DNA from 4 places in the Paenibacillus sp. FSL H8-0175 genome. Region 4 is predicted to be linked to each of the others. Evidence: predicted binding sites of a transcription regulator. Region 4 holds the regulator's gene; each other region holds the start of a gene.

What was found. The regulator Rex, encoded in region 4, represses fermentation and respiration genes when NADH is low (regulators of the CRP and FNR family bind a similar motif). The targets are predictions, from matches to a motif close to TTGTGAAATATTTCACAA.
Region 1: a site for Rex is predicted at 3,728-3,745, ahead of MHH46_RS20360 (polymer-forming cytoskeletal protein). Genes of this name have one in related genera too.
Region 2: a site for Rex is predicted at 1,216-1,233, ahead of pflB (formate C-acetyltransferase). Genes of this name have one in related genera too.
Region 3: a site for Rex is predicted at 6,753-6,770, ahead of adhE (bifunctional acetaldehyde-CoA/alcohol dehydrogenase). Genes of this name have one in related genera too.

The regions. Positions count from the first base shown of each region.
Region 1 covers NZ_CP150299.1:4,559,916-4,568,067, reverse strand. Annotated here, with positions in the region: gene MHH46_RS20380 (phosphotransferase) at 1-24, shown strand, start outside; gene MHH46_RS20375 (hypothetical protein) at 161-913, shown strand; gene MHH46_RS20370 (MFS transporter) at 937-2,202, opposite strand; gene MHH46_RS20365 (LacI family DNA-binding transcriptional regulator) at 2,251-3,162, opposite strand; gene MHH46_RS20360 (polymer-forming cytoskeletal protein) at 3,804-4,355, shown strand; gene MHH46_RS20355 (hypothetical protein) at 4,976-5,221, shown strand; gene MHH46_RS20350 (histidine phosphatase family protein) at 5,284-5,901, opposite strand; gene MHH46_RS20345 (LysR family transcriptional regulator) at 6,060-6,962, shown strand; gene MHH46_RS20340 (DinB family protein) at 7,025-7,492, shown strand; gene MHH46_RS20335 (LacI family DNA-binding transcriptional regulator) at 7,641-8,152, shown strand, end outside.
Region 2 covers NZ_CP150299.1:5,035,114-5,043,265, reverse strand. Annotated here, with positions in the region: gene adhE (bifunctional acetaldehyde-CoA/alcohol dehydrogenase) at 1-1,071, shown strand, start outside; gene pflB (formate C-acetyltransferase) at 1,326-3,587, shown strand; gene pflA (pyruvate formate-lyase-activating protein) at 3,805-4,542, shown strand; gene MHH46_RS22560 (extracellular solute-binding protein) at 4,979-6,385, shown strand; gene MHH46_RS22555 (carbohydrate ABC transporter permease) at 6,514-7,398, shown strand; gene MHH46_RS22550 (carbohydrate ABC transporter permease) at 7,398-8,152, shown strand, end outside.
Region 3 covers NZ_CP150299.1:5,043,510-5,051,661, reverse strand. Annotated here, with positions in the region: gene MHH46_RS22600 (sensor histidine kinase) at 1-1,578, shown strand, start outside; gene MHH46_RS22595 (response regulator) at 1,598-2,926, shown strand; gene MHH46_RS22590 (carbohydrate ABC transporter permease) at 3,137-3,964, shown strand; gene MHH46_RS22585 (carbohydrate ABC transporter permease) at 3,966-4,838, shown strand; gene MHH46_RS22580 (ABC transporter substrate-binding protein) at 4,971-6,437, shown strand; gene adhE (bifunctional acetaldehyde-CoA/alcohol dehydrogenase) at 6,846-8,152, shown strand, end outside.
Region 4 covers NZ_CP150299.1:4,734,816-4,742,967, forward strand. Annotated here, with positions in the region: gene MHH46_RS21075 (AAA family ATPase) at 1-1,102, opposite strand, end outside; gene MHH46_RS21080 (hypothetical protein) at 1,095-1,637, opposite strand; gene MHH46_RS21085 (DUF5590 domain-containing protein) at 2,036-2,467, opposite strand; gene MHH46_RS21090 (amidohydrolase) at 2,727-4,028, opposite strand; gene MHH46_RS21095 (redox-sensing transcriptional repressor Rex) at 4,015-4,668, opposite strand; gene dinG (ATP-dependent DNA helicase DinG) at 4,799-7,660, opposite strand; gene MHH46_RS21105 (M48 family metallopeptidase) at 7,787-8,152, opposite strand, start outside.

The DNA.
Region 1 (8,152 bases), 170 kb from region 4:
GATTTAGAGGAAGGTAGTGCCTAATCTATTAAAGGAGAACTTATTTATGAATGTTATTAACGCTACGATGGAAGATATAAATGGATGAGTGTGTTCCGATGGACCGGAAGGGGGTTCACGCCAAAAGTTTAAACTGACTGTACGTTAAAAAGGAGGACTTATGAAGAAGTTTATAGTTATATCTGGCGTCTCGCTATTTTTGCTGGCGATTTCTTTTAACCCATTGTTCAACTATATACGTGAGTACATAATCTCTGATCAAATTAATCAGCGTTATGAGATAAAGCATGCTGAAAAAGAATATAACCCAATAAACGTACAAGAGATAACGGTTGATGATAAGAATATTAAAATCAGGGAAGAAAAAACAGGCAGGAAAGCAGATTTGACCCCATGGGATAAAGAGGAGAAGGTCCCGCCTGGTGATATTGTCAAAGTTCAGTTCTTATTAAATGATCAAAAAATCTCCACCCCTGATGAAATATGGCTATCCAATCGGGACAGAGGCAGCCGATATTTTTCGTGGATAGATATTCTCACAGTAAAGGACCGAAAGACTGGTGAGAATCAAATAAATATAGTCCAAAGACTGACCGACGATAGTCAACCCATGGAAACAAGAAAATGGAAAATCATCACGATTGCACAAGACGGAGAAGTAGACGAAGAGGTTCTCAGCTATGCGCAAAGAAGCAACAATCATTTAGGCGTCAAGCTAATCGAGTTCTCCGGTACCTCCCTTATGGGTATGGGCTATTATTCAGATGTTACTAAGGCCTATCCTAGTATTTTCTTCCCACTCCTATTTCCATTTCTAACTGGAATAGCGGGTCTCCTGTTATTGATTTTTCTGGTTGTTCTATTACTGTTTGAGCTTCATCTTAGACGCGTTATTAGAAAAAGAGGGCGATAAAGAACACAGGATACGTTCTGAAATTACTTGTAGTTTCGAATTACCTTTAATTTAGTGATAGTTGATAAGGCAAACAGCAGCAGTAAGACCCCGATTGAACCCATGACAGGACCAGGGCTGAAGAGATCAGACAAGGATGAGACAGCAGTAAGACCAATGGATGGGGCTACACTCATGATAGAACCTAATACACCGAACACCCTACCCTGGAGGTCTTCTGAAACTTCCAGCCTAAGGATTGTATTAATCAGCAACGTGCAGAATGAGAACATGAAGCCAATTACAAGAATGATAGGAATGGCAATCGCAGCGGAAGTGACGAATGATAACAGGAGGTACAGGGGACCGAGACATAGCAGTCCAGTCATAATAAGAAATCCTCTATTCTTCAATTTGGAGCCGAGCAGTAAGATCAGACCGGATCCGATCATATAACCAAGTGGAATACAGGCTTCAATAAGTCCAAACTGAAAGGGAGTGGAATCCCACACGTTGACGGCCATAACCTGGGTCAACATCAGGGAGGGGACAAAAAATAAGGTTAAGGTAGGAAGCATAATCATAACGGCGCGTGCAAAAGGGTACCTCCAAATATAGCGAATTCCATCGATCAAATCCTGTGTGAATTTCCGTTCCTTCTTGGGCACGTTGTTTAATTGAGTTGGCAAAGGAAGGGAACGGACCGCTAACACGAGCAGAAAGGAGAGGAAGAATGTAGCTCCATCAAATAAAATAGCGTCGGCTGCTCCAAAACTCGCTACGAAAATCCCACCGGCGGAATAACCAATAGTCCGGCAGATGTTTTCAGACAAGTTCAACAGTCCTACCGCTTTTTGTAGATGTTCTTTACCAACAACAGTAGTGATAGAAGCTTGGTATGCCGGGGACTGGAATAAAGCTGAAATGGTCGTAAGACCCGTCAGTATGGCGACGATAATGAACGAAGTAGAGGGCAGGGAAATGGCTAAAGCTAGCGTCACTACGAGACCGCAACTTATCAGATCTGTGATCAGCATGAGGGTTCGACGATTGACCCTATCCGCAAAAGTTCCCCCTATCGATCCGAGCAAAGAACTAAGCAATAAATTGATTATCGTGATGATGGCAATCATTTTGGCGCTGCCGGTCGTTTGCAGTACCCATAAACTTAAAGCAATACTATGAAAAGTGTTACCGAACAAGGAAATGGAGTACGAACTGAGTAGCAGCAGGAATCTCCGATTTCCCCAAAGAGAGGGATGAGCTTGAACAGCAGAGGGAACTTGTTTCACTAATACAGGACCAGGCATAAGTTATGCTCCTTTCAACTTAAACGCTTAAGTGAATAGCAAAAAAAATTATTCTACAAAATAACAATTATTTTCTTGTGCGGAGTAGTCAGAATGATGCAATAATTTGTTCATGAGTTCAAATGCAGTAGCCGCTTTATCCCCTGTGAAAATGAATTTATGAACGTCATCTCCTAATATTTCCGGACAATTGCAGGTGCAAAGAACAGAGAGTTGTTCGAACCTCCCGTTTTTTTCAACGTAACTTCCAATAAACTCATTAATGACAATGGCCTCTTTATAGCCCCCCTCCTGTAAGAATGTATTTAATTCCTCCAAATTGACAACGGTGAATATCGCTTCTTCAGGTAATGGAAGACTGTCCTGAATAAAGCGGGTGAGGAAAGAGTTATTGAAGCTCTCCATAATTAAACATACCTGTGAAAGGTCCTGTGGTTTTACCTTTTGCAGAGCTGCTCGATAGTTGAAAAAGACTTGCTTAAAGAGTTTATCTTCTATCATGCTGTCGATCAGAATCAAAGGAATTCCTTCTACAAAATGCTTGGAGATCGAATAAAAGGCTTCCTCGCGCACATCGATCAGAAATACAGCCTCCAGCTTTCTTTCTACGATAATATCCAAAGAAGGCTGGTCAACATCAAGTGAATATAGCAGCGTATGGTAACCAGCATTTGTTAACCGTTGTTCCAAGGCATGTATAAATGAGAACTGGGCATGGAGCTTCCAGTGTGGGGTATGGGCTGCTGTGTTAACAAGCACACCGACCAATCCTGTTTTCTGATTCGCAAGTGAACGTGCTGCCAGATTCGGTATGTAATGCAGTTCCTCGGCAAGCTGAAGAATCTGCTGGCGCGTTTTCTCAGGAATGGTTTGGTTGCCGACACGATTCAGAACATAGCTCACTGTTGCGACGGAGACATTGGCACGAAGTGCGATGTCCTTCATGGTTGTCTTTTTCACCAGTAAATAGCTCCCTTATCCTTGTGATATTTTCTAAAGATTAACATTCTGATTCTAAAGCGTCAATGGGGGGTGAGTGAGCAGTCAGATGACCCTGTTAAGTAGCTAGAAATGGAAGAATGTAGCCCTTGAGATTCAACTCTGGGAAGATCTGCTTGATAATCGTCTTAAGCTAAATTATACGAAACAAGCTTTATGCAAAAGCTGAAAAAATGCTTATTGACCCAATGGTCATCCTTCCGCTGTATTATTTTTATGCTGGAGTTTTGCATAAACCTAACATTAAAAAAGTAAGCGTAGAGTATGATGGTTCCATATCTTTTTCAAGAGGATATCTAATCTAAAGATTTATAGTAATAAAGATTATGAGGATACTTCCGCAGTTATTGGGAGTGTCCTTTTTGTATGGAATTAAGCACCTTTGTGACCTTTCTTAAAATTTGGGTAAATAAGTATTAAGATCCATGAACCTAAAACGGGCAGCGAGATGAGGTGTTCCTTATGGATACGATTCCGGATGGAGAGGAGTGATCTTTGTGAAACCGCTTCAGATAACGACACAATATTGTGAAAATTTTCACCTGTTTATTAAAATTTTTAATATATAATTAATTTATAATCAAAAACAAGGGGGATTTCAAATGAAGTTATTTAAAATGATGTTAGTAGCAGGCGTCTCGGTTGCAGTCTTGTCTGGTTGTGGTGCGAATAATAATAATGCGACTAATTCGGCGGCTACTACGGCTCCAACTACAGAGCAAACGGATGCAGTTACTACAGCTTCAATCGTAAATCAAGCAGATGCGTTTACCAAGGCTGTAAGTAAAGATGGAAATTGGATTATTGCCATTCTAAATGATGTGACGATTGCCCAAGATGTTGTTGTTGAAGGCGAATTCCATGATAAAGGGGCCGCAGACGGCGACATCTACCGTAAGATTGCTCTTTATGCCCAAGACGCTGATCACAAAGTTACTGCCAATTACACACTCACTGTACCTAAGTTAACTGTACAAAGTGAAAATTTACGAGTTCAAGGCGGAACCATTAAAGGTGATGTTTATGTAGAAGCGAACGGATTTAATCTGCATGAAACCTCGACTATTGATGGAAATCTTTACTTCGCAAACGAAGATGTGAAAGCAACTGCAGGGATTGAAGGTAAAGTGACTGGGGCAACTGAAGTTAAATAAGTTAGTGATGTTTTCGATTAGTTAGATGTAGAAGTTGAAGGACTAAATAGATAGAATTATTCGGATAGGTTCAGGAAAAAGGAATCAGTATGAATGGGCAAACTCATAATGGACTACACCCCATCTAGTTACCATATGAGAGCCGACGGAAGCTTTGAAGTAACAAGTAATGGAGTATTGAAGTGTACAATAGATGGTTTTAACTGTATTTTGTACAACTAAAATGCTCAAAATGCTCGGCCAGTGAAAATAGCTGTATTTAGTACATCTATTTTCTTGATTTAATACTCTACAGGCTATTTCTCTAGTTTTTAATTGTATAGAATACACTTAAAGTTAGAATTAGCCCTTGTGGATATGGAATAAGTGTATAGAATGCAGTTATCTTACAAATTTCACCAAGATAGTGCGTTACAACGGAGTGGGTATCCGAAAGCTACAAATGATTAAGCTTAGCTCGTAACCTACTCAAGCAAACCACCGCAGACCCAAAACACCAGGCAGTGAACCTCCAACGGAGAATCGCTGCCTGGTTGTTTTTTGTGGATGAATATATGAACTATTGTTGATTTTCTTCATATTGACTTATAATATTACTACCACTACTAGGAGGAACACATATGTCTAAGGAGTATTCGCGCACATATATTGAGAGCGTAAAGCTTGAAATGTTAAATAGGTTGGGATTAAAGCAGGTGTTCTTCAAGGAGCAAATAGGGGATAGCCTAATTTTTGAAGCTGTGGGCTTTGATAAAGGGGCAAAACATCGCTTTTGCGTTAGACCAAAGACGAAAACGATTGATGAATTCATTTCAGGCAAATGGATGAAGGTCCGCAGTTTTATAATCAAAAGTGTGGATATTTAATGTTGAACCCTATAAAGGTAGCCCCGTTAATCGGAGTTACCTTTTTATTTTTTGACCCATAGTCATTGATAATGTGAAGTATCTCCATACAGATCAATGGTTGTATTGTTATCAGTTAGGGTTACTTTACATAATGCTGTAGAGAGAATATCCGGTAACTCCCCAATTTCCTGCAATGATTTATTGAGAAAATAAGCCATAATGACTTTTAAAGTCATCCGATGCGTGACGATGAGCACTTCTAGCCCTACGTTATCGTTTATGATGCGCTCCATTGTCGGCACTACTCTTTGTTCAAGCTGCTTGTAAGTTTCACCTGAGGTTAGAGGAATATATAGATCGGGTCTGGTGAAAAAATGGGAATATTGTAAAGGGGATTCTAGTTGTATCTGATCCGTATTCATTCCTTCCCAGCTCCCCATGTTAATTTCCATTAAAGAAACTTGCTGATGAATAGGTAAACTCCGCTTTCCCCGTAAAATCTGCGCAGTATGCAATGCTCTTGGACTAGTACTAGAATAAATTGCGCCTAAGTTTTCTACTTCCAAACGATCTCTTAACCATTCCGCCTGCTGTTCGCCCAAGGCTGTAAGCGCAGAATTTTGATGCCCTTGCATTCGTTTTTGTAAATTCCATTCTGTTTGCCCGTGGCGGGTTAAGTATAATACTGTTTTTGTCATTAACGAGACCTCCCTTATGAATAGTTGTAAGTATAAGATAAATAAATATAAATAAACAATATATAATAGTTAACATCCATAATGTATAGTTATAGTAAAATGGCTGAGGATAAGCGGCGAATACAGATATTATTTTATGAAGTGAGGAAGAGATCACGATGAACTATCATGTATTAAAATTGTTTTATTACGTTGCGATCACAGGTAGTGTGACCAAAGCCTCTGAACGTTTGCATATCAGTCAACCCGCTATATCAGCGCAAATCCGTAAGTTTGAACGGGAGAATCATATTTTATTATTTGAAATTAAAGGAAAGAGGATGGTGCTCACCCCTTTAGGAAAAAGGTTAATCGAACCTCTTGAGAAGTTTTTTGCCATGGGTGATCAAGTCCAGCAAATCATTGAAGACTATCACAAATTTCCTGAGGGGAATCTGCGGATTGCAGGTAATTATTTAGCGACAAGCATCCTCATTCCCCGGTGGGCGTCATTATTCAAACAATCTTTTCCGGAAGTTAACATTCAGATCACTACTACTAATTCTCATGGTGTCATGGAAAAATTAAATAATTTTGAAGCAGACGTGGCGATTTACAGTGATATGGAGTTTCCTTCGCATAATACAGGAGTGTTCGAACATCGGGAGTTATATAGGGACGAGTATGTATTCGTGGTTTCTTCCCATCACCCTATTGCCAATCAGCAGGTTAGTTTTGAAGAAGTGATGTCTGAAGCATTTATTATGAGGGAAGAGGGCAGTGCAGCCAGAGAGCAGCTTGTCCGGTTGTGTGAAGAAAGAAGTGTACAGCAGCCAACGATTGGGCTTCAATTTAATGGAGTGAATGAAGTTATTCAAGCTGTCATTGCCGGTTATGGAATTAGTTATGTATCCGCTTTGTTGGCGAAACCTTATCTTGATCAGGGAACATTAGCTAAAATAGCAGTAGAAAATGTAGTCTCCAAGCATTCGATATGGATGGGCTACAGAAAGAAGGAACTTCAAGAAAGTTATATGCAGTCGTTTATTACGCTCGTTATGAAACAATTAAGTATAAAATAATTTTAGGAAATTAAAGATAATCTCATGGTAAACTATGGATAAAAATATTAGGAGGGGTCATAATGGATCAAATTGTATTCAAACAAATTAAGTTTGTGCGTAGTGTTACTGTGCGTGCTGTCGAGGGACTATCTGAGGGAACTTTGAATAGCATTCCAGAAGGGTTTAATAACAATATCCGATGGAATTTGGGACATATTTATTTGGTGCAAGAGAAGTTTGCCTTTCATTCTGCTCGGGAGCTTATGCAATTGCCGGCAAGCTTTGAACGCTTATTTGCGAAAGGGACTAAACCAGCCGAGTGGAATGAGGAACCGCCAACGCTTGAAGTTTTACTTGAGATGCTTACGGAGCAACCCAAACGGATCCAGGAAGCTTTTCACAATCGCTTAAGTGAGCAAGTAACCCCTCTTACAACAGGAAGTGGATTAACCCTAAATTCAATCGGTGAATTCATAAATTTCACACTTTACCATGAAGGTATGCATTTCAATACAATAAAATTATTAAATCGCTTTGCAGATAAATAAATTCAAATAACAAAAGATATCGATATATAGTTGGTATCTTTTGTTAGCTTTATGATCGAAAAAAAGATTTGTAAATGAAAAGGTTATGTGATAATCTAATTTATGTAATACATGTAACCGGTTACACATTGGGGGGATGAATGAAAAAATGATGACGATCAAAGATGTCGCGAAAATAGCTGGAGTTTCGGTAGCAACAGTCTCACGGGTTATAAATGAATCTGGATATGTGAATATCGATACCCGCAAAAAGGTTGAGGCAGCGATCAAAGAAATGAATTATACCCCTAATGAGGTTGCAAGATCATTGTACAAGCGGAAATCTAAATTAATCGGGCTGCTCTTGCCTGATATTACTAACCCGTTCTTCCCGCAGTTAGCGCGGGGGATAGAGGATCGGATGCAGGAGCAAGGTTATCGGATCATCTTTGGCAATAGTGATGAGAACGAGGACAAAGAGATGGATTATATTCAAACCTTTATCCAAAACAATGTCATTGGCATGATATCGTCAACCAATTTCCCTGAGAGTGACGTTTATTCTAACTTGAAGATTCCGGTCGTATTTCTGGACCGTACTTCTAATGATAGCCCTTCCGTATACGCAGATGGCAAAAAGGGCGGACGTCTTGCAGCACAGGAGATTATCGCACGGGGAAG
Region 2 (8,152 bases), 300 kb from region 4:
ATCGAAGTGTTCTCGGAAGTTGAACCAGATCCATCAACAACTACAGTTGAAAAAGGTACAGCAATGATGAACAGATTCCAACCGGACTGCATCATCGCACTTGGCGGTGGTTCCCCAATGGATGCTGCAAAAGGAATGTGGTTATTCTATGAACATCCAGACGCAGACTTTAATGGTCTGAAACAAAAATTCATGGATATCCGTAAACGGGTTTACAAATTCCCTAAACTTGGAAACAAAGCTAAGTTTGTAGCGATTCCAACTACTTCGGGTACAGGTTCGGAAGTAACATCTTTCGCAGTTATTACCGATAAAACAACTGAACAACACACTAAATATCCTTTGGCTGACTACGAGCTAACTCCAGACGTAGCTATCATTGATCCAGAGTTCGTATATAGCTTGCCAAAAACTGCTGTAGCTGATACAGGTATGGACGTATTGACACATGCCATCGAAGCTTATGTATCTGTTATGGCGAGTGACTACACGGATGGTCTGGCAATTAAAGCAATCCAATTGGTATTCCAATACCTTGAAAAATCGGCTCTTGAAGGCGACAGAGTTGCCCGTGAAAAAATGCATAACGCATCAACACTTGCTGGTATGGCCTTTGCTAATGCTTTCCTGGGTATTAACCACAGCTTGGCGCATAAATGGGGCGGTCAATATCACACTGCTCACGGTCGTACTAATGCGATCCTTATGCCACACGTTATTCGTTACAATGCTAAGAAACCTACGAAGTTCGCTTCGTTCCCTAAATATTCACACTTCGTAGCTGACGAGCGTTATGCAGAAATCGCCCGTATTCTGGGATTGCCAGCTCGCACAACTGAAGAAGGTGTAACTAGCCTGATCAATGCTATTCGCGACATGAACAAGAAACTGGGTATCGAAGAATCCTTCCAACAATTGGGCTTTGATCCTAAGGATTTTGAATCCCGTGTAGATTACTTGGCTGACCGTGCATTTGAAGATCAATGTACAACTGCCAATCCTAAGCTGCCACTGGTATCTGAACTTGCAGATGTATACCGTAATGCTTTCTACGGAAGATTTGATAATTAATATTTGGTTAAGTAGATAATAGGATGGTTGTGGATTAGATATAAGTGACAAATATCACCCGAAAGGTGATATTTGTCACAGTCTATTTATAGAAAATAAACTAAAATGTTTATATAAACAACGGTCCCATATATGGAACAATGATTGTGAATTTTCGAACAACCATATTTTTCTTGGGATCACGAGACACGGGATCAACCTTCAAGCCCGCGATCTCTACAAATATAATATAAATATAGATGGAGGGATTTAGCATGTCGGTGATTGAAAAAGATGTACAAGAAGTGAAATCCGGTTGGAGAAGTTTTGCAAAAGGTAAATGGTCCAGAAAAGTTGACGTTAACAACTTTATCGCAAGCAACATTAAGCCTTATGAGGGAAACGAAGAATTCCTCGTAGGACCTACTAGTAACACAACTGAACTGTGGAAGATTATTTCCCAATTGAGCAAGGAAGAAAGAGAAAGAGGCGGCGTATGGGATGTTTCCCTAGATACTGTCTCCACAATCACTTCACATGCTCCAGGCTACATTGACAAGGACAAGGAACAAATTGTAGGCGTACAGACTGATGCTCCTTTCAAACGTTCCATCCAGCCATTCGGCGGGATCAAGATGATGGTTGATGCTACGAAGGCTTATGGCTTCGAGCTTCCACAAAACATCGTTGACATGTTTACGAACATTCGCAAAACGCATAACCAAGGCGTATTTGATGCATATACACCAGACATGAGAGCTGTGCGTAAATCCGGCGTAATTACAGGTCTTCCTGATGCTTACGGCCGCGGACGCATCATCGGCGACTACCGCCGCATTGCTCTGTACGGTATTGATTTCCTCATTAAAGACAAAAAACAACAACAAACTGAGCTTGAAGTAGATTCCATGACTGAAGATATCATTCGTTTGCGTGAAGAGCTGTCTGAGCAAATTCGTGCACTTGGCGAATTGAAAGAAATGGCAGCTGCTCATGGTATGGATATTTCCAGACCGGCGACCAACTTCAAAGAAGCTACTCAATGGGTATACTTCGGATATCTGGCAGCAGTTAAAGAGCAAAATGGTGCGGCGATGTCCCTGGGCCGTGTGTCCTCTTTCCTAGACATCTATGCAGAACGCGATATTGCTGAAGGTACTTTGACTGAAGAACAAGTACAAGAAATCGTCGATCATTTCGTAATGAAACTGCGTATCGTGAAATTCTTGCGTACACCTGACTATAATGATCTGTTCTCCGGCGACCCAACATGGGTAACTGAATCCATCGGTGGTATGGCTGAAGACGGAACAACTCGTGTTACCAAGAACAGCTTCCGTTTCTTGAACACCCTGTACAACTTGGGTCCAGCTCCGGAGCCAAACTTAACTGTACTGTGGTCCGAAAAATTGCCTGAAGCCTTCAAAAAATATTGTGCCAAGGTTTCCATCGAAACTAGTGCAATTCAGTATGAAAATGACGATGTAATGCGTCCATACTGGGGTGAAGATTATGCGATTGCTTGCTGCGTATCTCCAATGCGTATCGGTAAACAAATGCAGTTCTTCGGTGCTCGTGCCAACCTGGCAAAAGCATTACTGTATGCTATCAATGGTGGTGTAGATGAAAAATCCGGAGCACAAGTTGGACCGGAATTCCCAGCGATCACTTCTGAATATCTGGATTATGACGAAGTAATGAAACGTTTCAAACCGATGATGGAGTGGTTGGCTAAGACTTATGTTAACACTTTGAACATCATTCACTATATGCATGACAAATATTCTTACGAACGTATCGAAATGGCGCTGCATGACCGTGACATTCTGCGTACGATGGCTTGTGGTATTGCTGGGCTGTCCGTTGCAGCTGACTCACTAAGCGCAATTAAATACGCCAAAGTAAAACCTATTCGTAACGAACAAGGTATTGCGATCGATTTCGAAACCGAAGGCGAATTCCCTTGCTACGGTAACAATGACGATGCTGTTGACAGCATCGCAGTAGAATTGGTTGAAACCTTCATGACTATGATCCGTAAAAACAAAACATATCGTGATTCTGTGCCGACTCAATCGGTACTGACCATTACTTCGAATGTAGTGTACGGTAAGAAGACAGGTACTACACCTGACGGACGTAAGAAAGGTGAACCTTTCGCACCAGGTGCTAACCCAATGCACGGACGTGACAAGAAAGGCGCCTTGGCTTCCCTGAACTCTGTAGCTAAACTGCCTTACTCCGATGCACAAGATGGTATCTCTAATACGTTCTCCATCGTACCTAAGGCACTTGGTAAAGACGAGGATTCCCGTAAGTCTAACCTGGTACACATGATGGATGGATACTTCCATAACAACGCTCAGCATTTGAATGTTAACGTATTTAACCGTGAACAGCTGATGGACGCTATGGAGCACCCAGAGAATTATCCACAATTGACTATCCGTGTATCCGGTTATGCAGTTAACTTCATCAAGCTGACTCGTGAACAACAAATGGATGTAATCAACCGTACATTCCACGGTTCGATGTAATTTGTTCCTGTCATGAAGATCTTTGAATTAGTACTACTATTGAAATAATTGCAAGGAAGATACCGCCCTTGTCTCAAGGGCGGTAATATCTTGTTTGAGAATTGTTAAAATTTTAAATTTTATTGCCGCGATATAGGGATATGACAGTCTCAAGGACAGGGATCTTCATCGTTGAAAAAGGGACTGTTAGTCTGGCGTGGCGAAAGGATGACATCCTATGATTAAAGGTCGCATACATTCTTTGGAAACCTTTGGAACCGTTGATGGACCTGGTATTCGATTTGTCTTATTTATGCAAGGCTGCTTGCTGAAATGTCAGTATTGCCATAACCCTGATACCTGGGCTTTAGATGAAGGTAAAGAAATGACTCTAGAAGAAGTGCTTTCGGAAATCGAGCCATATATAAACTACTATCGTTCATCCGGTGGCGGGTTAACTGTATCCGGTGGAGAACCAACCTTGCAGGCGCAATTTGTAAAGCAGTTATTTACGGAAGTGAAGAAGCGTTGGAATTTGCACACCACATTAGACAGTAATGGTTACAACGAAGGTGACAAGATTAATGACTTATTGGATGTAACAGATTTGGTTATGCTTGATCTGAAGCATATTGATGAAGAAGCGCATATCAAATTAACCGGTAAATCCAATGATCGAACTTTGAAGCTTGCACGCTGGCTCTCAGACCATAATCGTAAGATGTGGATCCGACATGTATATGTTCCTGGTATTCATGATCGTGAAGAGGATCTCATTAACTTAGGTCGTTATATTGGAACCTTAAATGGCGTCGAGAAATTCGAAATCTTACCTTATCATCAGATGGGTATCTATAAATGGGAAATGCTCGGCAAAGCTTATGAACTGGATGGAGTACCTTCTCCAACAGAAGAAGAAGTGCAACGGGCATACCGCTTGGTCGAAGAAGGTCGTAAGCAAACGGCATTGGTATAATAGATATTTATTTTTAAGAGAGACCGTACCCTCAGTGGTTGATCACTGAAGGTGCGGTTTTTTGTTATGAGGAAGTAAAAAGGGAGGGGTTAAAGCTCCTCTGAGGGGGAATTTTATATTATTCCTAATAAAGACATGCTATAGTTACACGTGGTTTATGGGGTAGATAATAAATAAATATGTCAGGTAATATGACTAATTTAATATTTTAATTAAATGTTTTTAAAGAAAAACAAACTTTTGTGATGAGAAAAACAAATGAATAAAGCGATTTAACATTTTAATGTTATAAAATATAACTTATCATGTAGTTGATTCCGCTTACATTAGAGATTTTTATCCCTATAGTGGATGAATCTTAACCTTACGATAATGAAGTCTGTTTTCTATAATAAGAAGTGTAAAGCACATCAATATATAGGGAGGGTCACAAGAAATGAAAAAAAGTATGACTTTGCTATTGTCCCTGATTTTCGTATCATCAGCTTTACTGACTGGTTGCGGAGGCAACAACAATGCGTCTTCTAACAAAGGAGATGGAAACGCTACCGCGACTAACTCAGCCGCTACAAATGCTCCAGCAACAGAAGAACCGGTAAATAACGAGCCATTTGAAATGACGATTCGTCACACTCAAATCGGTGCAGACAAGCAGAAACGTCTGGCTATTCTCGAAGAAGTAGTTAACAAAGTACAAGAGGATGTACCGGGTCTGACCTTTAAACTCGATGGGGTAGATTCAGATGTAAACCGTAAAGAAAAATTGCGTGGTGAAATGGCTGCGGGTAATCCACCGGAAATCTTCGATCTGTTCGGTAGCCCTGACTCCAAGATCTATGCTAAAGAAGGTAAATTACTTGACCTGACTCCAATTCTTGAGGAACTTGGAATTAAGGATAAATTCTCAAATCTAGATCCTTTCACTTATGAAGGAAAAATCTATGGATTGCCTATCGGTGGTTCTGGTGAAGGTTTCTTCTATAACAAAGAATACTATACAAGCAAGGGCTGGAAGGCTCCAACAACATTTGCTGAATTGGAACAACAATTGGCTGATATCAAGGCTGATGGAAAAGTACCTTTGGCTGGTGCATCCAAAGCTGGTTGGGTACCACTTATGTTAGCTAACCACCTGTGGTCACGTTATGCAGGTCCGGATGTAACTGCTAAATTTGCAACAGGCGAAGCTAAATGGTCTGATCCAAATGTAGTAAAAGGATTTGCGAAATACAAAGAATGGGTTGATAAAGGCTACTTCAAAAAAGGCGAACTTGGCTTTGAATATGCTGAATACACAACACAATTCACTAGTGGTGAAGCGATCCTGCTGTATGATGGTACTTGGAAATCCTCCGTATTTAAAACGGGCCAATCTGGCGAAGGTTTGATTGGTAAAGTTGGATTCTTCAACATCCCAGCAGTTGAAGGCGGAGCGGGTGACCAAACTGCATTGATGCGCGATGTGAACAATGGTTATGGTTTCTCTGCATCTGCTGAGAAAGATCCACGTCAATTGGCTGCTGTGAAATCTTTTATTAAAAACTTATTTAATGAAGAAATGCAATTGCGCGGACTTGTTGAAGATGGTGTATTGCCAGCAATGAAGATTGACCAAAACGTATTGAATGAGAATATTACTGATGATCTGATGAGCGAAATCGTAGGTGTACTTAACAACTCACAATCTTCGTTCCCAGCATTTGACTCTCTTGTTCAAGCTGATGTAACTACAGAAATCAGTAACATTCAAATTCAAAAACTGATTGGCGATCAGACGACTCCTGAGAAAATGGGCGAAGCTTTGCAAAAGGTACAAGAAGAAGCAAACGCAGCAGTTGAATAAATAGCTGCAAACTGAATGTACCCTGGTGCTAAATCCAGGGTACATTTTTAAAATCAAAGAAAATATGTGTTTGCACTTGATCTGAAGCATTCACTATTCGCCAGATGTCAAAGCAACCGGAGGTAGTCATGAATAAAGCATTAAGAAATCCAGTGGTATTTTTCCTTTTCGTTCTTCCAGCATTGATATTGTTCACGATGTTTTTCATTTACCCCATTTTTAGTTCTATTTATTACAGCTTTACTAGTTGGAACGGTGTATCGGAGACGGTTAAATCAGCCGGATTAAGTAATTATGAGAAAGCACTAGGAGATGAACGATTCTGGATATCCGTTAAAAACAACGGTTGGTTTATTCTTTTCTCCGTATGTATACAGGTACCGTTGATCGTATTCTTCTCGTTATTAATTTCTAATGTGAAGAAGTTAAAGGGCTTATATAAGACAGCAGTCTTTATGCCTTCCATTATGTCTACAGCGGTTATCGGTATTCTCTGGGGGTTTATCTATGAGCCCAACATTGGACTTTTTAATAAGCTCCTTAGTCTAGTAGGAATTAATCCTATTTACTGGCTGTCAGATGAAAGATTTGCAATGCTTTCTATTTTGTTGACGAATGCTTGGCAGTGGACTGGATTTTATATCGTTATGGTCCTAGCGGCGATTCTAGCTATTCCTGGTGAATTGGATGAAGCTGCAGCCATTGACGGCGCAACTGGATTTCAACGCGCTACTCGTATCACGCTTCCACTAATCGTACCGATCATCTCGGTTGTAATTATGCTATCCATTGCTGGAGCAATGAAAGCTGCGGATATCGTCATCGTTATGACTAAGGGGGGACCTGCAGGTTCAACCGATGTAATGGCAACATACATGATTAAATATGCGATCACGAACTTTAAGTATGGATACGGAAATGCCATCGCTGTCCTGATCTTTGCGTTTACACTGGTGGTTACAGTCCTTTATCAGCTGCTGATTGCACGTCGTACAGAAAGGATTGAATACTGATGCCACGCGCCCTGAAAAAGAGTCTGCCACATATTGCCCTTTTATTCTATTTGTTAGTGATCCTGTTTCCTTTCCTATTCGTATTATTCTCTTCTGTGAAAAAGGATAACAATGAGATTGCGCTTAATCCTTTCGGTATTCCAAAGGAATTCGTCTTCAACAACTACGTGGAAGCTTGGGTAAATGCCAAGATCAGTACTTACTTTTTCAACAGTTTGTACATTTCGATCCTTGCCTCTGTAGTGTCCATTCTGCTTGCGTCTATGTTTGCTTTTGCGGTTACACGGATGCGTCAGGGGAAATGGAATACTATTTTGTTCTCACTGGTTTTAGTGGGAATGCTCATTCCGAATAATGCTTTAATGCTGCCGATTTATACGATTGTACGTAAGTTAGGAATACTGAACACCCACTGGGCGTTGATCATTCCTTATATCGCCAATGCGATTCCATTTACCATCATTATTTTAGCAGCATTTATGCGAAATTTACCTAGAGAAATAGAAGAAGCTGCGGTCATGGATGGCTTGAAGGCACCGGGTATCTTTGCTAGAATTATTGTACCTCTAACGGTTCCGGCTATGGTTACTGTATTCATTGTTAATTTCCTGGGAAATTGGAACGAGTTCTTGCTAGCTAACTACTTCCTGTCGAATGACGAGCTGCGAACGCTTCCAGTAGGTATGGTCCAATTCCGTGATCAATACCAGATGAACTATGCACAAATGTCAGCCGGTATCGTCTTCAGCGTACT
Region 3 (8,152 bases), 310 kb from region 4:
ATTACTACCACTGTAATTCAAAATCCTCTGATTCAACAGATTAATATGACGGGTTCGGATACCATTCTGGAGCGGGTTAAACGTTATGAGACGATAGAGAAGCTGTTGGTCAGTTACTCGCAGGGAGCGGAGCGTGGGGACGGCATCTATTATTCCCTTTATATATACGATCCCGAGGATTATTATTTTTTTGCACCCAATTTCCCACAGGTTAAGAAGGCGGGGGTATATTTCTTTTCCAAAGCGGAAGAGCCCTATTGGTTCGAGGAGGTTGTCCAGAAAAAGGGTCGCGGATCTCTAAAATTTACAGGGAAGCTAAGTGCACAAGCGGAAAACTTGAAGACTCTTACCTATATGAGAGCTGTCAATAACATCTCCAGAAAAGCTGAGACCATTGGGGTTTTAGTCATTACCAAAATGGACGCAAAAATCGGAGAATCCCTTAAATCCATATCGTTGCCTGATGGTGATATTTACTTAACAGATCTGGATAATCGTGTACTCGCTTCTACTACGAATAATACTGGTGAGATCATTACGCTGCCGGAGACGGTCGTTGCTGAGGATTTGGAGGGAACCGTGGATGTTATTACCTCGGATTTTATTTATGTGGTCAATAATAACCATGCCTTAGGACAGAAGCTAGTCTACAAAATCGCCGTAAAAGCGCTGCTGCAGCAACAAAACGAAATGAAAAGTGTGATTCAATACATAACTGTGGCCTATGCTGTTTTTGGATTAATCATGATTACTTATTTCTGGCGTTCATTAATGACGCCTTTGCAAAAGTTAGCTTTTTTCGTCCGGAAGTTTGAGCCAGGCAATCGTGTCCCTGAGACGCCAAAAAGAGGGAGTAACGATGAGGTCAGTGTGCTGATTGGCTCTACCTATGACATGGCCCGCAGGCTAAATGGACTAATTACTTATAAATACCAGATGGAGCTAAAACAGAAGGAATCACAGCTTCAACTGCTCTATCAGCAGATCAATCCGCATTTGCTCTACAACACTTTGGAGAGTATTTACTGGAAAAGCTCGCTGGAAGGTAACGTTGAATCCGCCGAGATGATCAAGGAATTATCCAAGCTTATGAAGATTAGCCTCAGTCGGGGAAGGGAGCTGATTAGCCTTGAAGAAGAGCTGGAGCATGCAACGGCCTACATCAAGCTGCAGCAGCACCGGTATGATTATATATTTCGTGTAGTAATGGAGATTCATCCAGATACGAAAAGAAATCTAATTCCTAAAATTACCCTGCAGCCGTTAATTGAGAATGCTATTATTCATGGTGTCAAAAATATGGGCGAAGATGGGGAAATCATCATTAGTGCAGTTTGTGTGGACGATACCGTCGAGATCACTATTGAAGATAACGGCTATAAGACTGTTGATTATCAGGCCATCGAAGCTGTGCTGAATGACGACAGTCCAAATCCGGCCAGCGGTTACGGGATTCGCAACATTAACCAGCGTATTCATTTACACTTCGGCTCTGATTATGGCATCAGCTATACCCCTCGTAAAGAGGGCGGTACATTGGTGACGGTTAAGCTTCCGAAATCAGAGAATCAGGACTAAGGAAGGGGAGCATACAGATATGTTCAATATATTAGTTGTGGATGACGAACCCTTGATTTGTAAAGGGCTGAGCAATTTATTAGCTTCTTCGGGGTTAAACATAGACCATATTTATACAGCAAACAGTGGTTTTGAAGCGCTGGACTGCATTCGGATGGAGGAAATAGACCTGCTCGTTACTGATATTCAGATGGGCGCAATGAGTGGGATTGATCTAATGCAGCATGCAAAATTGGCCAAACCCTGGGTACAGACCATCGTGATTTCTGCACACGAGACGTTTCAATATGCGCAAATGGCCGTTAGGCTTGGAGCGAAGGATTATTTGATCAAACCTTTGAACAGTGAGCAATTTCTGGATTCGGTGCGAAATGTGCTGCTTAAGATGGGGAAACCATCACCAGAATTGGATATTTTCATGTCAGGAATTAACGAAAGCTTTCGGCTGGAAGAGCCGCTTCCGGAATACAGCAAGTTATTGAATGAGCTGCTCATTGAGCCTGAAGGTGTACTGTGTGATGCAGAACGCTTGCAAAAGCTGGATAACCTGAAGCTGCAAGGGCCGTATTTTTCCGTCTTAAAAATTAAGGTACCTCTGGCTGGAATGAATCAGGAGAAGCACTACACCCTGCGGGACAGACGGCTTCTTTGTTATGCCGCGCTGAATATCGCCAAAGAGCTGATGGATCAGGAGTGGAACTCGACAGCCTTTTACGCAGAGGATGAAGAGATTACGATCATTATTCAGTGGGATGAAAAAAGCTATGAAGATTCGTCTGCCAGCCAAATTAATAGGCTAGATATCCTTGGCCGTAGTCTTCATTTTAATATTCAAAAATATCTGCACTTAAATGCAGTTATCGGCATCAGCCAGATTCTCAAGGGTCTTTCTTTTATGGCTGTATTGAACCGTCAAGCCTCCAAAGCCATTCTCTGGAATAATGAACACAATGACCATTATGTGTTTTACTACGGGGATTTTAATTGGAACAGCTACACAACCGATCCTTCAGTAGAAGAGCTTCATACACGCAGCAATCTGATTGTAGAGAAAGCGAGAGAGTATATTGACGAGAACTATGCGCAAAAAGGATTAACCATCCATGAAGTGGCTAAGAAAAACCATGTCAGCCCCAATTATTTGAGCTATCTGTTTAAGAAAAATACAGGTTACAACCTGTGGGAATATGTAATTAAGCTGCGGATGGAAGAAAGTCGGGAGATGATTTTGAACACAGATCTTCGCAGATACGAAATCGCCGAGCGTGTAGGTTATGAATCACCGGAGCATTTTAGTAAAATTTTCAAAAAATATTATGGGATTAGCCCCAGTGAATTGAAGAAGTAAAAACACATACTACTTCGGTAGATTTAGACATGTTCAGTACAACCCTCATTTTCTACAATTTAAGGTAGGAAGCATTTTGCGAAAAATGCTGAAAGAAAAATGGAATGAGGGAGCCTGATGAATCAAACCGCAGTTGTATCCGAAAATCCGCCGGCGCTGAAGGGTACACCTTACAAGCAAAACCGCTGGAAGAAAAACTTTTGGGGATATATGTTCCTCGTACCTGCTGTGATTATTTTTGTAATGTTCTTGTGGGTGCCAATTTTTAAAGGCTTGTTGTACAGCTTCTACCATGTTGATTTTGTAAAAGGGAATAGCTTTGTTGGCTTTGAGAACTATGCTAGAGCCCTTAGTGATCCGGATGTTTTGACCGCGTTAAAAAATACAGGGTATTACATGCTTCTATGTCTTATTATCGGGTTCTGGGTTCCGATTGCTTTTGCTATTATGATCTCGGAGCTGAGAAGGTTTGGGGGCTTTGTGCGGGTAGCGGCTTACCTACCTTTTGTAATGCCTGGTGTGGTGCTATATGGACTCTGGAGATGGCTTTATGATCCTGTGGGCCCAATCAATGCAGTATTAAGCTCGCTTGGTGTGGACCAGGTTGCCTTCCTGACAGATACAAGGTGGTCGATGATTTCCCTTGTTTTTATGGAGACGTGGCAGCAGTTTGGATCAGGGATGTTAATATACTTGGCTGCTGTACTCAGCATTCCGCGGGATTGGTATGAAGCAGCTGAGATTGATGGGGCGGGTGTGTGGGCACGTATAAAGTACATCACATTGCCTTCGCTACGTAATTTGATCATTTTGATGTTTATATTACAGATTATCGGGACTTCACAAGGGTATCAGTCACAAATGGCGCTGCTTGATGGTGGGCCGAATAATACTACGCTTACCTATGCGCTGCTGATCGTAAAATATGCTTTTACGCGACTCGATTATGGAACAGCGACTGCGCTTGGCATGCTAATGTTCATAGTCCTAGGTGGTTTGGGCATTTTACAGTTCAAGCTTAACAAGGAGGACAACTAAGATGAAGAGCGCAGATAGAGGGATTCTCTCAGAACATGATTTGAAAAAAACAAGCAATAAGATCGTTTATGGCTTGATGTGCGTGGTTATTTTGATTATGGTGTTTAGCATGCTGTATCCGATCTGTATGACGTTATTTAACGGACTGAAATCGAATCAAGAGGTGAACTCATTCCCACCGCATTTTTTCCCGCAGGAATGGCACTTCAGCAACCTTAAAGAAGCGATGAACTACATTGATCTGCTGATGTTCCTTAAGAACACTATTTATATTTTTGTGGGGAATATGGTCGTGACACTAGTCGTATTGGGAATGTCTGCTTTCAGCATTTCTCGTATGAATGTTCCTTACAGAAAGGCAATTTATTTCTTTTTCCTGATGACATTGTTTATTCCGGCGACCAGCTACATGATTCCCAACTTTGTCAATCTAAAAGAGCTTGGATTACTGAATCAGTACGCTGCCTTTTGGCTGCCGGCTGGTGCGAATACATTCTATTTTCTACTCTTAAAGAACTTTTTTGATGGGATACATCCTGAAATTTTTGAAGCCGCGCGGATTGACGGCTCCTCTGAGCCGAGAAGCTTTTTCTCCATTGCAGTGCCATTGTCGGTTCCGATATTTGCTACGCTGGCGATCTTTATCTTTTCTACTGCATGGAATGACTGGTTCTGGCCATCTCTGGTTATGCACAGTGAAGAGAAATATACGCTCGCGACAGCAATCTATAAATACGTTATTAATGTAAAGGCACTTAATACGAATATTAAATTCGCTATCCTATTTATCGTATCGTTGCCGCCGATCCTTGTCTTCCTGATCTTCCAAAAGTTCATTATGCGTGGCGTCGCATTATCAGCAGTTAAGGGATAAGCGCGGATCGACGAATTTAGTCACGGATCGTAAACATGCACATGAAAGGAATATAAATGCACCTCGTTTGTAAACGATTTCTCTTTTATGATCGATATGTAAGATAACTATGAATTGAAAAGGGGAGTTTCAATGCGTAAGTACTCTAGCGTGCTACTAAGCCTCCTTGTGGCCGGATCATTGTTAACCGCATGCGGCGGTAACAACAATAACGGAAACACAACAGGAAACAAGGAAGGGGAAGCGACTACTGCGCCAACGAATGCTGCAACAGATAATGCTGGCAGTGCTACAGCAGCGCCAACTGATGATATCACACAAAGAAAAGTGACCATCAAAATTCACTATCCAACCCCTGACCTAACCGAAGTTAGAGCACAGGAAGATGACAAGATCAAACGTTTCCAAGAGGAGTATCCGAATGTTGAAATCGTCAAAGACGATTGGCAGTACAATGTAAGTGAAATCGGCATCAAAATGGCAGCGAATGAAGCTCCAACCTTCTTTAACACTTACGCTACAGAAGCAAAATTCCTAGTTGAAAAAGGCTGGGTAGCTGACATTACGGATCTGTGGAATAAATACGAATTTAAGGATCAAATTAACCCGGTTCTCCAAAACCAATTTATCATTGACGGAAAAGTATTCGGCGTAACTCAAAAGGGTTATGTAACAACCACAATGATCAACAAAAAAATGCTGGATGAAAAAGGCGTTGCTGTTCCATCTATGGATTGGACTTGGGATGATATGCTGAATACCGCGAAAGGCGTAGCTGATACCAAAAAAGGGATTTCCGGTATTGCTCCAATGGGTAAAGGGAATGAAGCAGGCTGGAACTGGACCAACTTCCTGTTCGAAGCTGGCGGTGAAATTCAGAAGATTGAAGGCGGTAAGGTTGTAGCTACTTTTAATTCTGAGGCTGGGATTAAAGCGCTGGATTTCTACAAGAAACTTAGATGGGAAGCAAACGCGATTCCTCAGGATTGGGCACTGGGCTGGGGTGATGCTGTAGGCGCATTCCAACAAAGTCGTACAGCAATGGTAATGGCTGGATCTGACGGTGTTATTGAGCAAGCGTTGAATCAAGGCGGTCTGAAACCAGAAGATGTACTTACGTATCCAATGCCTGCGATGGAAAAAGGCGGAAAACACACTGGGGTACTTGGTGGTGACTACCTTGTAATCAATCCAAATGCAACACCAGACGAGCAAGAAATGGCATTCCGTTATATTACATTTGATTACTTCTCCGATAAAGGTCTAGAAGCACTGGATGCGGTTCTGCAACAACGTACAACGGATGGCAAATACTTTATTCCGCCGCTCTTAGATTACTATTCTGCAGATTCTGACTTCGGCAAGAAAACAAAAGCTGTGTATGATAAATATACAAATGTATATCAATACAGCCCTGATATTTTAGGCTTGCTGGACGGTAAACCGGAAGCACAATACAATACACAGGACTACTACGCAACCATGTCCAATGTAATACAAGAGCTGTTCTCCAAAAAAGGAACAGATTCCAAGACACAGCTTGAAGCTGCTGCCAAAACAGTGCAAGAGAAATTCTTCGATACAATTAAAGTAGAATAGGCAAGGAAGAACAGAACCGGCTCCTTTAGGAGTCGGTTTTTTTATGTTTATATTATTGATATTTTTATAAATCAACACGACGGATGGCTTCCGACTATTTTTTAGAGGGTCATGAGAAAAATAGAATGTCAACAAAATTAGATTTGCATTTTTAAAATATTTTTGCGAGCGGAAAGGTAGAAAATGGGTATCGGTTCTTGTCTTTTTAAACATAAACTTTAGATTTAAGGGATAATACAGCATAAATAATGGTAAAAAACCTATAATATGATCGAATGAAAGCGCTTTGAAAACAAATCAAAAAAACTTTATACTTTGTGAAAGATTTCACTATACAAGGTGGAAATGATGTGATAAGATAAATGTGTAGAGAAAAACAACCTAAAAATTGACAGGAGGACGAGGGAGATGGCAGTTAAGAACGAAGTCGCCGCCCAAGTTAAACAAACTACCGCTGAAGAGTATATTCAGACTTTGGTGGATAAAGCGAAAAAAGCACATGAGGCATTCATGGCGCTGGATCAAGAGCAAGTTGACACAATCGTTCATGCAATGGCGTTGGCTGGACTCGACAAACATATGTACCTCGCTAAATTGGCTGTAGAAGAAACTGGCCGCGGGGTTTACGAAGACAAAATTACTAAAAACATCTTCTCGACAGAATATATCTGGCACGGAATTAAATACGATAAAACAGTAGGCGTTATTGAAGACAATGCTTATGAAAGCTTCCAAAAAATTGCTGAGCCCGTCGGAATTGTAATGGGTATCACACCGGTAACCAACCCTACATCCACCACGATGTTTAAAGCGTTGATTTCGATTAAGACACGGAACCCTATTATATTCGGTTTCCACCCATCTGCGCAAGAGTGTAGTGCAGCAGCTGCTAGAATTCTTCATGATGCGGCTGTAAAAGCTGGCGCACCTGAGAATTGTATCCAATGGATTGAAATGCCAACGATGGACAAAACAAACGCTTTGATGAATAACCCTGACGTTGCACTTATTCTTGCAACTGGCGGTTCTGCAATGGTAAAAGCAGCTTATAGCTGTGGTAAACCAGCTCTTGGCGTAGGTCCTGGTAACGTACCTGCATTCATCGAAAAGAGCGCGGATATCGATCAAGCCGTAACGGACATCATTCTTTCCAAAACATTTGATAATGGTATGATCTGTGCTTCCGAGCAAGCTGTTATTATCGAAGAACCAATCTTCGATCAAGTGAAAAAGAAAATGATCGCTAATGGCTGCTACTTTGTTAACAAAGAAGAAGCTGCCAAACTGACTAGCGGCGCTATGAACGTTGATAAATGTGCAGTTAACCCAGCAATCGTAGGACAATCCGCAGTGAAAATTGCTGAAATGTGCGGCATTCAAGTTCCTGCCGGCACTAAGATTCTGGTAGCAGAACTTGAAGGTGTAGGCACTAAATATCCATTGTCCGCTGAAAAATTGAGTCCTGTGCTTGCTTGCTACAAAGTTAAAAACGCAGATCAAGGTATTGAACGCGCAGCACAAGTTGTTGAATTTGGTGGTATGGGCCATAGTTCGGCTATCCACTCCAACAACGAAGAAGTAATCATGAAGTTCTCCAACCGTCTGCAAACAGGACGTATTCTTGTTAACTCGCCTTCCACTCATGGTGCGATCGGCGATATCTATAACACTAACATCCCTTCGTTGACGCTGGGCTGCGGATCTTATGGTCGTAA
Region 4 (8,152 bases):
CATAACCAAGGGCTTGCCCCCGCGGAGTCAGCGTAACCTGACTGACACTTCCCGGACGAAGCAGTTCTGCCATAATGGCATGTCCCAATTCGTGGATCGCCACACGTTTTTTCTCTTCGTGGTTAGTTTCTCTGTCCGTTTTTTCCCCCATCATAACCTTGTCAATCGCCATCGACAGATGCCGCTGCTCAACCTCTGTCAATTCCTCACGCATCATATAAATTGCTGCCTCATTCATAACACTTTCGAGCTGAGCACCGGAAAAACCATAGGCTTCTTCGGAAATTTTGTCGAGGTTCACATTGGCATGAAGCGGCTTATTTTGGGCATGCAATTCGAGAATCGATCTGCGGCCTTTTTTATCAGGCATGTCCACTTGAATATGACGGTCAAACCGGCCAGGACGCAGCAATGCTGAATCAAGCATTTCTTTACGGTTAGTGGCTGCTACCAGTAGAATGCGTGGTGTTTCGTTGTTATAGATCCCGTCCATCTCAGTCAACAGCTGATTCAAGGTCTGATCATATTCTCGCTGCTGTCCGCCCTCACGCTTACCGCCAATTACGTCAATTTCATCTATGAAAATAATAGCGCTTTGCTTGTTTTCCTTAAGGGCGCGGGTACGGGCATCCTTAAACAAATCGCGGATACGGCCGGCACCGACACCTACGTACATTTCTACAAACTCACTGCCTGATGCTGCCACAAATACAGAGTTCGTATAATGTGCTGCTGCTCTAGCCATAAGGGTCTTACCTGTTCCTGGAGGGCCTGTAAGCAGAATCCCTTTCAAAGGCCGAATCCCGAATTTGCTGATTTCCTCATGCCGGATCAAAAAATCCAACGCTTCACGAAGCTCCTGTTTTGCATTGTCTTGCCCGCCAATTTCTTCAAAAGTAAGCTTTGAAGGTCCATCCTTCTTGCGTTTCTTCCCGGCACCTGCATTTACCGCAAGTCCGCCTCTTAAATGAGCAATGATAAGTAAGGCCGTGAGCATCCCAGCAGCAATTACAATCGGGAATATATTAATGCCTAGAAAAGCCAAAAAAATAAACAAGACAGGAATAAATCCGATTAGAATTTCTTTAAGGTATTTAGGCATTATTCCATACCCCCAATGTCGCAGGTTTACGCGGCAAAATAATAAATTTGCTTTCTTTTCCATTACTCAAGCTTACATAGACATTATTGTCATCAATTTCTGTTGAGGCTATCACATTTTTATATTGCGGATATTGCGCTTTGAGTCCATCAAGTTCTGTGGGTATAAGTGTATATTTACGGCTCTCCATGGCTTCGGCTACAGAGAACATCGCTTTATCCCAGTATTCATCCAGCAGTTCACTGGAGTTCTGTTCTACATCAAGTTTTAGTGTACGTCCATCAATCATCGATTTTCCTTCTTGGGAGACGTACTGAACCAGTTCACGTAATTTCGTGCCTGGCTGGAGATCAAGTTTCAAAGTGACCTCATTGCGGTTAATACTGATATGAGAATTATTGACGCCCTCATATTGAGATACAATCTTCTGAAGTGGTTCCTGCATTGCAAACTGACGATACAAAAAGAAGCCACCAAACAATAGAGTAGCCGACAGTAGAGACGTTATCAGCACAGGTACAAGACGTAATTTCAAGAAACGTCCTCCTCTCAAAGATGACAAAATATAAAGCTCATTATAATAATTTATAGCTACTTGAGAGCTCATCAGAGAGACTGAAGTCTCTTATTGCTGTTCTAATTACAAGTAGTAGTATATCACAGGTGTATATACTAATTTCAAAATAAATGTGAATATATTTAAAATTTAATTTTTTAAATATTTCCATCAATACCAAATAAATTCCTCACTTTCGACAAAATCGGCCTTGATTTTTAATCAATCGGCCTATTTTCGTATGTGAATATAAGAGAATACTCGGTGATAACCACCCATTCAGTATATCACTTTTGTACATCAAATAAATGTAAACAAGCGAACTTATAATAAGTTCGCTTGTTTACTATGCCACCCTTAATTTCCTTATGTTCAGCTTAACTTTTAGGTAAACTGTAACCTTCGCCCATTCGGGACCCATCCGAAAAGCGATAAAATTGATAATAATACCGACCGCTCTGTTTATAAAAAAGCTGCCAAGCATACTCTCCGTTATATACTCCCGGCAGCAAGCGTTCAATCGTTATGTCCGGAAGATCAGCTTTGATAATGCCGCGTATTTGGGCTTCCGAGGTTCCTTTACTTAGTTCCTCAGCAAACACTGCGTCGTCGCCTTCAGCAAATTTTCCATCTACCGTAAAGCGGACCCAGACCATAAGAGCAGTCCCGGCTTCATTTTTCCCTGTTAATACCCAGTACACTGCATTTTCATCCCAAACCGATTTTTGTGCTTTGGTTACCTCTGTTAGACCCGCTCTGGTTTTGGCAACATCCTTAGCGATATCACGCTCGTTCCATTGATCTTTCATAATATAGGCATAGAACTGGATAAGTCCAAACCCCAGGAGCAGAATCAGAACTGACCCCAGGAGGATCCATTTTTTCCTTTTCTTCAAGGTACAGCTCCCTTTCTAGTAATATATCTTTTTTGATTATATAACACACCCGCGCGTTTATCCAAAATTTCATAATTTTCTAGCTTTCCCAGCCTTAAAAATACACAAAAGGCCGCAACTTTTGCTAAAAGCAAAAAGTCACAGCCTATTATTTATTCGTTATTCTCCAGACTTAACGCTTCAATAAACCTTCGAAGGCTTCTTGCGCTTTACGCCGGATAGCTTCCTCATCCAGGGTTAAGCATTGTCCATGCTTGATGACCTGTTTACCATTCACCCACACATGCTCAACATCCTTAGCGCTAGCAGAGTAAACTGCATGAGACAACAGATCTGTGTGTGGCAGCAAATGCGGCTGATCGATATCAATAGCAATGAAATCTGCTTTCATCCCTCCAGCAAGTCTGCCTACATTATTTAAAAAGATGGACTGCGCGCCATATTCTGTAGCCATACGCAGAGCTTCTGGAGCAGGGACAGCCGTTGGATCACCGCTGACACCCTTATGAATGAGAGCTGCAAGCCGCATCTCTTCAAACATATCCAAGTTATTGTTGCTTGCCGCGCCATCCGTGCCAAGAGACACCTTCACACCAGCTTTTAGAAGATCAGTAACCCGAGCCACTCCGCTAGCCAGCTTCAAATTACTGCCCGGATTATGAGATACACCCACATTATGGCGAGCCAAGATCTCAATCTCTTCATCATTTAAATGAACACCATGTGCAACTATCGAGGGACGTGTGAACATTCCAAGCTTCTCTAAGTGAGCTACAGGACGCAACCCGTAATCCGCCACATTTTGTTCCACTTCACGTTTCGTTTCGGACATATGCGTATGCATTGGTAAATCCAGATCATGCGCTGCCTGCACGAACTTAACCAGGAAGTCAGGAGGGCAAGTATAAGGGGCGTGTGGCGAGATCATAGTAGTAATTCTACCGTCAGCCTTTCCATGCCAGTTACGGGCAAAAGAAATCGCTTCCGCAAGCTTGTGATTCTGTACATCCTCTGGACATAACCCGATCACACCACGCATCAATACGGAACGGATACCTGATAACTCAGCTACCTCGGCTACTCGGTCCATATGATCATACATATCGAGGAAGGTCGTAGTTCCACCCTTCAGCATTTCCAATACAGATAAGGAGGTTCCCCAGTATACATCATCACCGGTGAACTTTTCCTCCATTGGCCACATCTTCTCCTGAAGCCACACTTGTAGCGCTAAATCATCTCCATATCCACGCAGCAAAGACATCGCCGCATGACCGTGTGTGTTTACAAGTCCAGGCATGAACAGCAGACGGCTGCCATCAACCACTTGCACTCCAGCTTCCATCTGAGGCTCTTCTTTTCCTATGTAAGTGATTAAATCATCTTCAATAGTCATATATCCACTCAGAACCGGCTCATCCGTTCCCGGAGTCAGAAAATACCCGCCCTTAATTATCGTTTTATTGTTGTTCATGTTCACTTTCTTCCTTTCCATCCCGCAAGTAATAAGCAAGACTTTGCAGATCAGTTGTAAAATCAGCTGCATGCACCCGGATATTCGGTGGTGTCTTCAGAATCACAGGGGCAAAGTTCAAAATCGCTTCAATCCCAGAAGAAATGAGGATATCTGCTACATTTTGAGCTTCTGAATCAGGTACGGTAATAATGGCAATGCGAATACCTTGCTCACGAATTGTGCTGCCTAGTTCATCCATCGGTTGCACAGTAAGTGAGTTGATCTTACGTCCAACCTTAGGAGCGTACGAATCAAATATAGCCGTGATTTTCATAGTATCTTTGAGATATGCATTGTAATTAGACAAGGCATGTCCGAGATTACCTGCTCCAACTAAAGCTACATTAAGCTGTTGATCCAGCTTCAGGATATGACGGATTTTCTCAATAAGATACGTTACATCATAGCCGATACCTTTTCTGCCGAAGTCACCAAAATATGCTAAATCCTTACGAATCTGTGCGGGATTAAGATCAAGCTTTTGCCCAAGTTCCTGAGAGGAAACTGTTAATATTTCGCGATTCTGGAGATCATTCAAAAAACGCAAGTACACAGGCAGTCTGCGAACAACGGCTTCTGATATTTTATCCGATTTCATATTTTTCCTCCTAAAAATAGTAATGTTCTTGTGAAAATCCATATTCAAACGTCTACCTCTCCTTATTAAGGACGGTACTGTAACACACCGCCCTTAAGGATAAGGAGGAGCTAAACTGAAGACGAGCGTTTTAAGAAGCGCCGCCATCCTCTAGCCATTCCGCTATGCGTGGGACCATTTGATCAGTAAGCATATGCTCCATTTTGGGACCAGGCAATGAATAAAGGAAATACTTCCCGTAATGAGATTCAATAACCCTTGTATCATAAACAATAACTATTCCGCGATCCTGCGCCGTGCGAACCAGTCTTCCGAATCCCTGCTTAAAACGAATAACCGCTTGAGGAACAGATAATTTCATGAACGGATTCTTCTTCTGGGCCTGTAATAACTCCGACTTCGCTTCCGCCAACGGGTGATTCGGCGGTTGAAATGGAAGTCTCACGATGGCCAGGCAAGTCAGTGCTTCACCTGGAATATCTACACCTTCCCAGAAGCTGCTCGTCCCCAGCAATACGGATGCTGCACTGTCCTGAAAGCGGCGGATCAGCTTGCTCCGGCTGCCACCTTCCACGCCTTGACCAAGCACCGTAATCTCTTGTGAGGCTAAAGCCTCTTTAAGCGGATCATATACCTGACGCAGCATTTTATAAGAAGTAAACAGAACCAGCATCCGCCCACGTGTTGTTTTAGCAGCTTCCGATAATGACTGTACGAGTGTATCGACAAATCGAGCATCGCCCACACTGCCCTTCACACTAGGAAAATCACGCGGTATAACTAGCAGTGCCTGCTCGCGATATTTAAAGGGAGATGGAAGGAGTGAGGTCATTAGACGTCCCTCTTCTGCAGCTTCGTTAAGTCCGAGATTATCAATCATAAATTGAAAAGATTTATCTACAGATAGCGTCGCCGAGGTAAGCACGATGCTTTTTTTCTTATCGAAGAACAACTCTTTAAGCTGGATGCTAACATCCACAGGGACGGCATACAGCTGTAGGGATTTGCTACGGTAATTTCCATTTGCCTCCAGCCAATATACTACATTATCGTCATTCAGCCCCATAAAGAATCTTACTTGCTCACGTATGGAAGCCAAATCTTTAAATAAACCGCTAATATCAGTAACAAGGCTGTCTGCTGAGGATTGGCTTTCCTGGTCACGCATCTCGTTAAGCATTTTATCACCCTTACGGATGATGTCGCTTAACGTCAGATTCATAGTGTTCTCTAGCGCAACCAATTCATCCCAATCCTTCGGCTTACGGGCGGGAAGCAACCGCATAACCAGTTGTCCCGCTTCTCCTGCCCCTGCATCACTGCGTTCCGGCAATAGGCTGAACAGCTTGTCGCTGAGTGCATCCCAGGTTTCTTTGACAGTAAGCAGATCCGGGTAGATCCGATCGATGACTCCGCTCCATTCTGAAGCCTCTTCACTGCCTGACGACTGTAATATTTGACGCAGAGCAGGGAGCTGTCCGTTTCGGCTATCTTTATACAGTCGCGATAACGTGTGTGCCACCGTGAAATGCTTCATATGCATGCCAAGATGTTTACCAGCCACATCTTCTAAATGATGTGCTTCATCAATGACAAGATGCTCGTAAGCCGGAAGCAGCTGGTGCCCAGCCTTAACATCTGCGAATAGCTTGGAGTGGTTCGTAATAACCACATCAGCAATCCCAGCTTCATGCTTGGCCCTATGATAATAACATTTGCGGAACCAAGGACAAGAACGGCCCAGACAGGAATCGGTATCGCTTGCCACCGTCTCCCAGAAATCACCGCCCCGGCCGCTTAAATTCAGCTCTTCATCATCCCCTGATTCACTTTGAGTGAGCCATACAATCATCTGAGCGGCAGTAAGCGCATCTTCCCTTGGGCTTATAAAGTCCTTTTTATTAATTTTATGCTCAAACTTACGCAGACACAAATAATGCCCTCTTCCCTTAAAAATAGCAGCTTTAAACGGAAAAGGAACTACCTGCGTTAACAAAGGGATATCCCGCTCGCGCAATTGGTCCTGCAGATTAATGGTATGAGTGCTGACCATGACTTTTTCATTGGTGCGAACGCTTTGATAAATGGCAGGCAACAAATAACCGAGCGATTTACCGGTTCCTGTGCCCGCTTCGATCAGTAGGTGTTTGTCTTCGGCAAGTGCCGTCATCACCTCATTGATCATAATATCCTGAGCTTCCCGGCTTTCATACTGCGGTAATGTGTCTTTAAGTCGTTTGGTTACTTCGTCCATATAATCAGTAAAAGATAAATTCGCTAGCGGATTCTCAGCATGCTCATCTCTAGGTGGCGCTAACTCCGTCCAATCTCCTACTGCAAGCGCTAATTGACGATAGAAAGTCAGATCACCTTCGGGCTGTAGCGTCTCCGCTTCCCGCTCTCGCAGCAGACCATCAAAGTACCAGCCCAGATCACTATCCTCTTCGGTAAACAGCTCACAGAGTCTCTGGATCGTAAGCAGCGGCAGCTCGTAGAGCTCCTCCAGACATTTCAACAGCACTAAAGCAGTCGCAAGTGCATCACTATCTGCCTGATGCGGACGATCATGTGTCACTCCAAAATGAGCACTGACAGAGCCTAGTTGATAAGATGTGAGCGAAGGAAAGCAAATTTTCAGAAAATCAATCGTATCCAAAATCCGCCCTTGAAATGGCAAATAACCACAACGATCTAAAGCATTTTGTAAAAAATGGAAGTCGAAAGCGACATTATGCCCTACAAGCACAACATCATCCAAGAGCGGAACAAGCTCCATCATCATCTCATCCAGCTCAGGCGCATCCTTAACATCATCATCGGTAATCCCCGTCAGACCTGTTATAAAAGGAGGAATCGGCGTTCCGGGCTTGACATAGGAACCATATACCCGGGAGATGGACCGGTCTTCTTCTATAATTGCAAGGCCAACCTGGATAATTTCACCCACGGATTGGGTTCCTGTTGTTTCAAAATCAAGCACGGCAAATTTCATTATAATTCTATTCCCTTTCAATTGAGACTCTTAATCAGCATAACAGAAGTTGCGAAAAAAGGCGATGCACACCACTGGTTCAGGGGATGCATCGCTTGAATGGAAATTTCCAAAACCGTTATTCTTTTACAAAAGGGAAACCAGCTGATTTCCAAAATGCAGCTTCCCTCCACGACGGCGGCATACCTCTAAGTTAACGTTTGGTTCCGGAAGCGCAGGGTCATGCTGCAAAGCAAGATCAAACAATTCCTGCGCTTCATTGAAACGTTCCTGTGAGGCTCGTATGCAGCCTAAAGCATTATAAACCATGGCTTTCAGCTTGGTTTCCCGTATCAAGCCCAGCATATGGTTCAGATGACTCCAAGCGGCCTCACCGTCACCTTCCTGCAGATAAGAGATGGCTAAATATAATCGAGCAGCCAAGCTATCCGGGTATTGCGCAATAACTTCTTTAAACTGATCAATACACTTTCCATACATCAGCAGCTTATA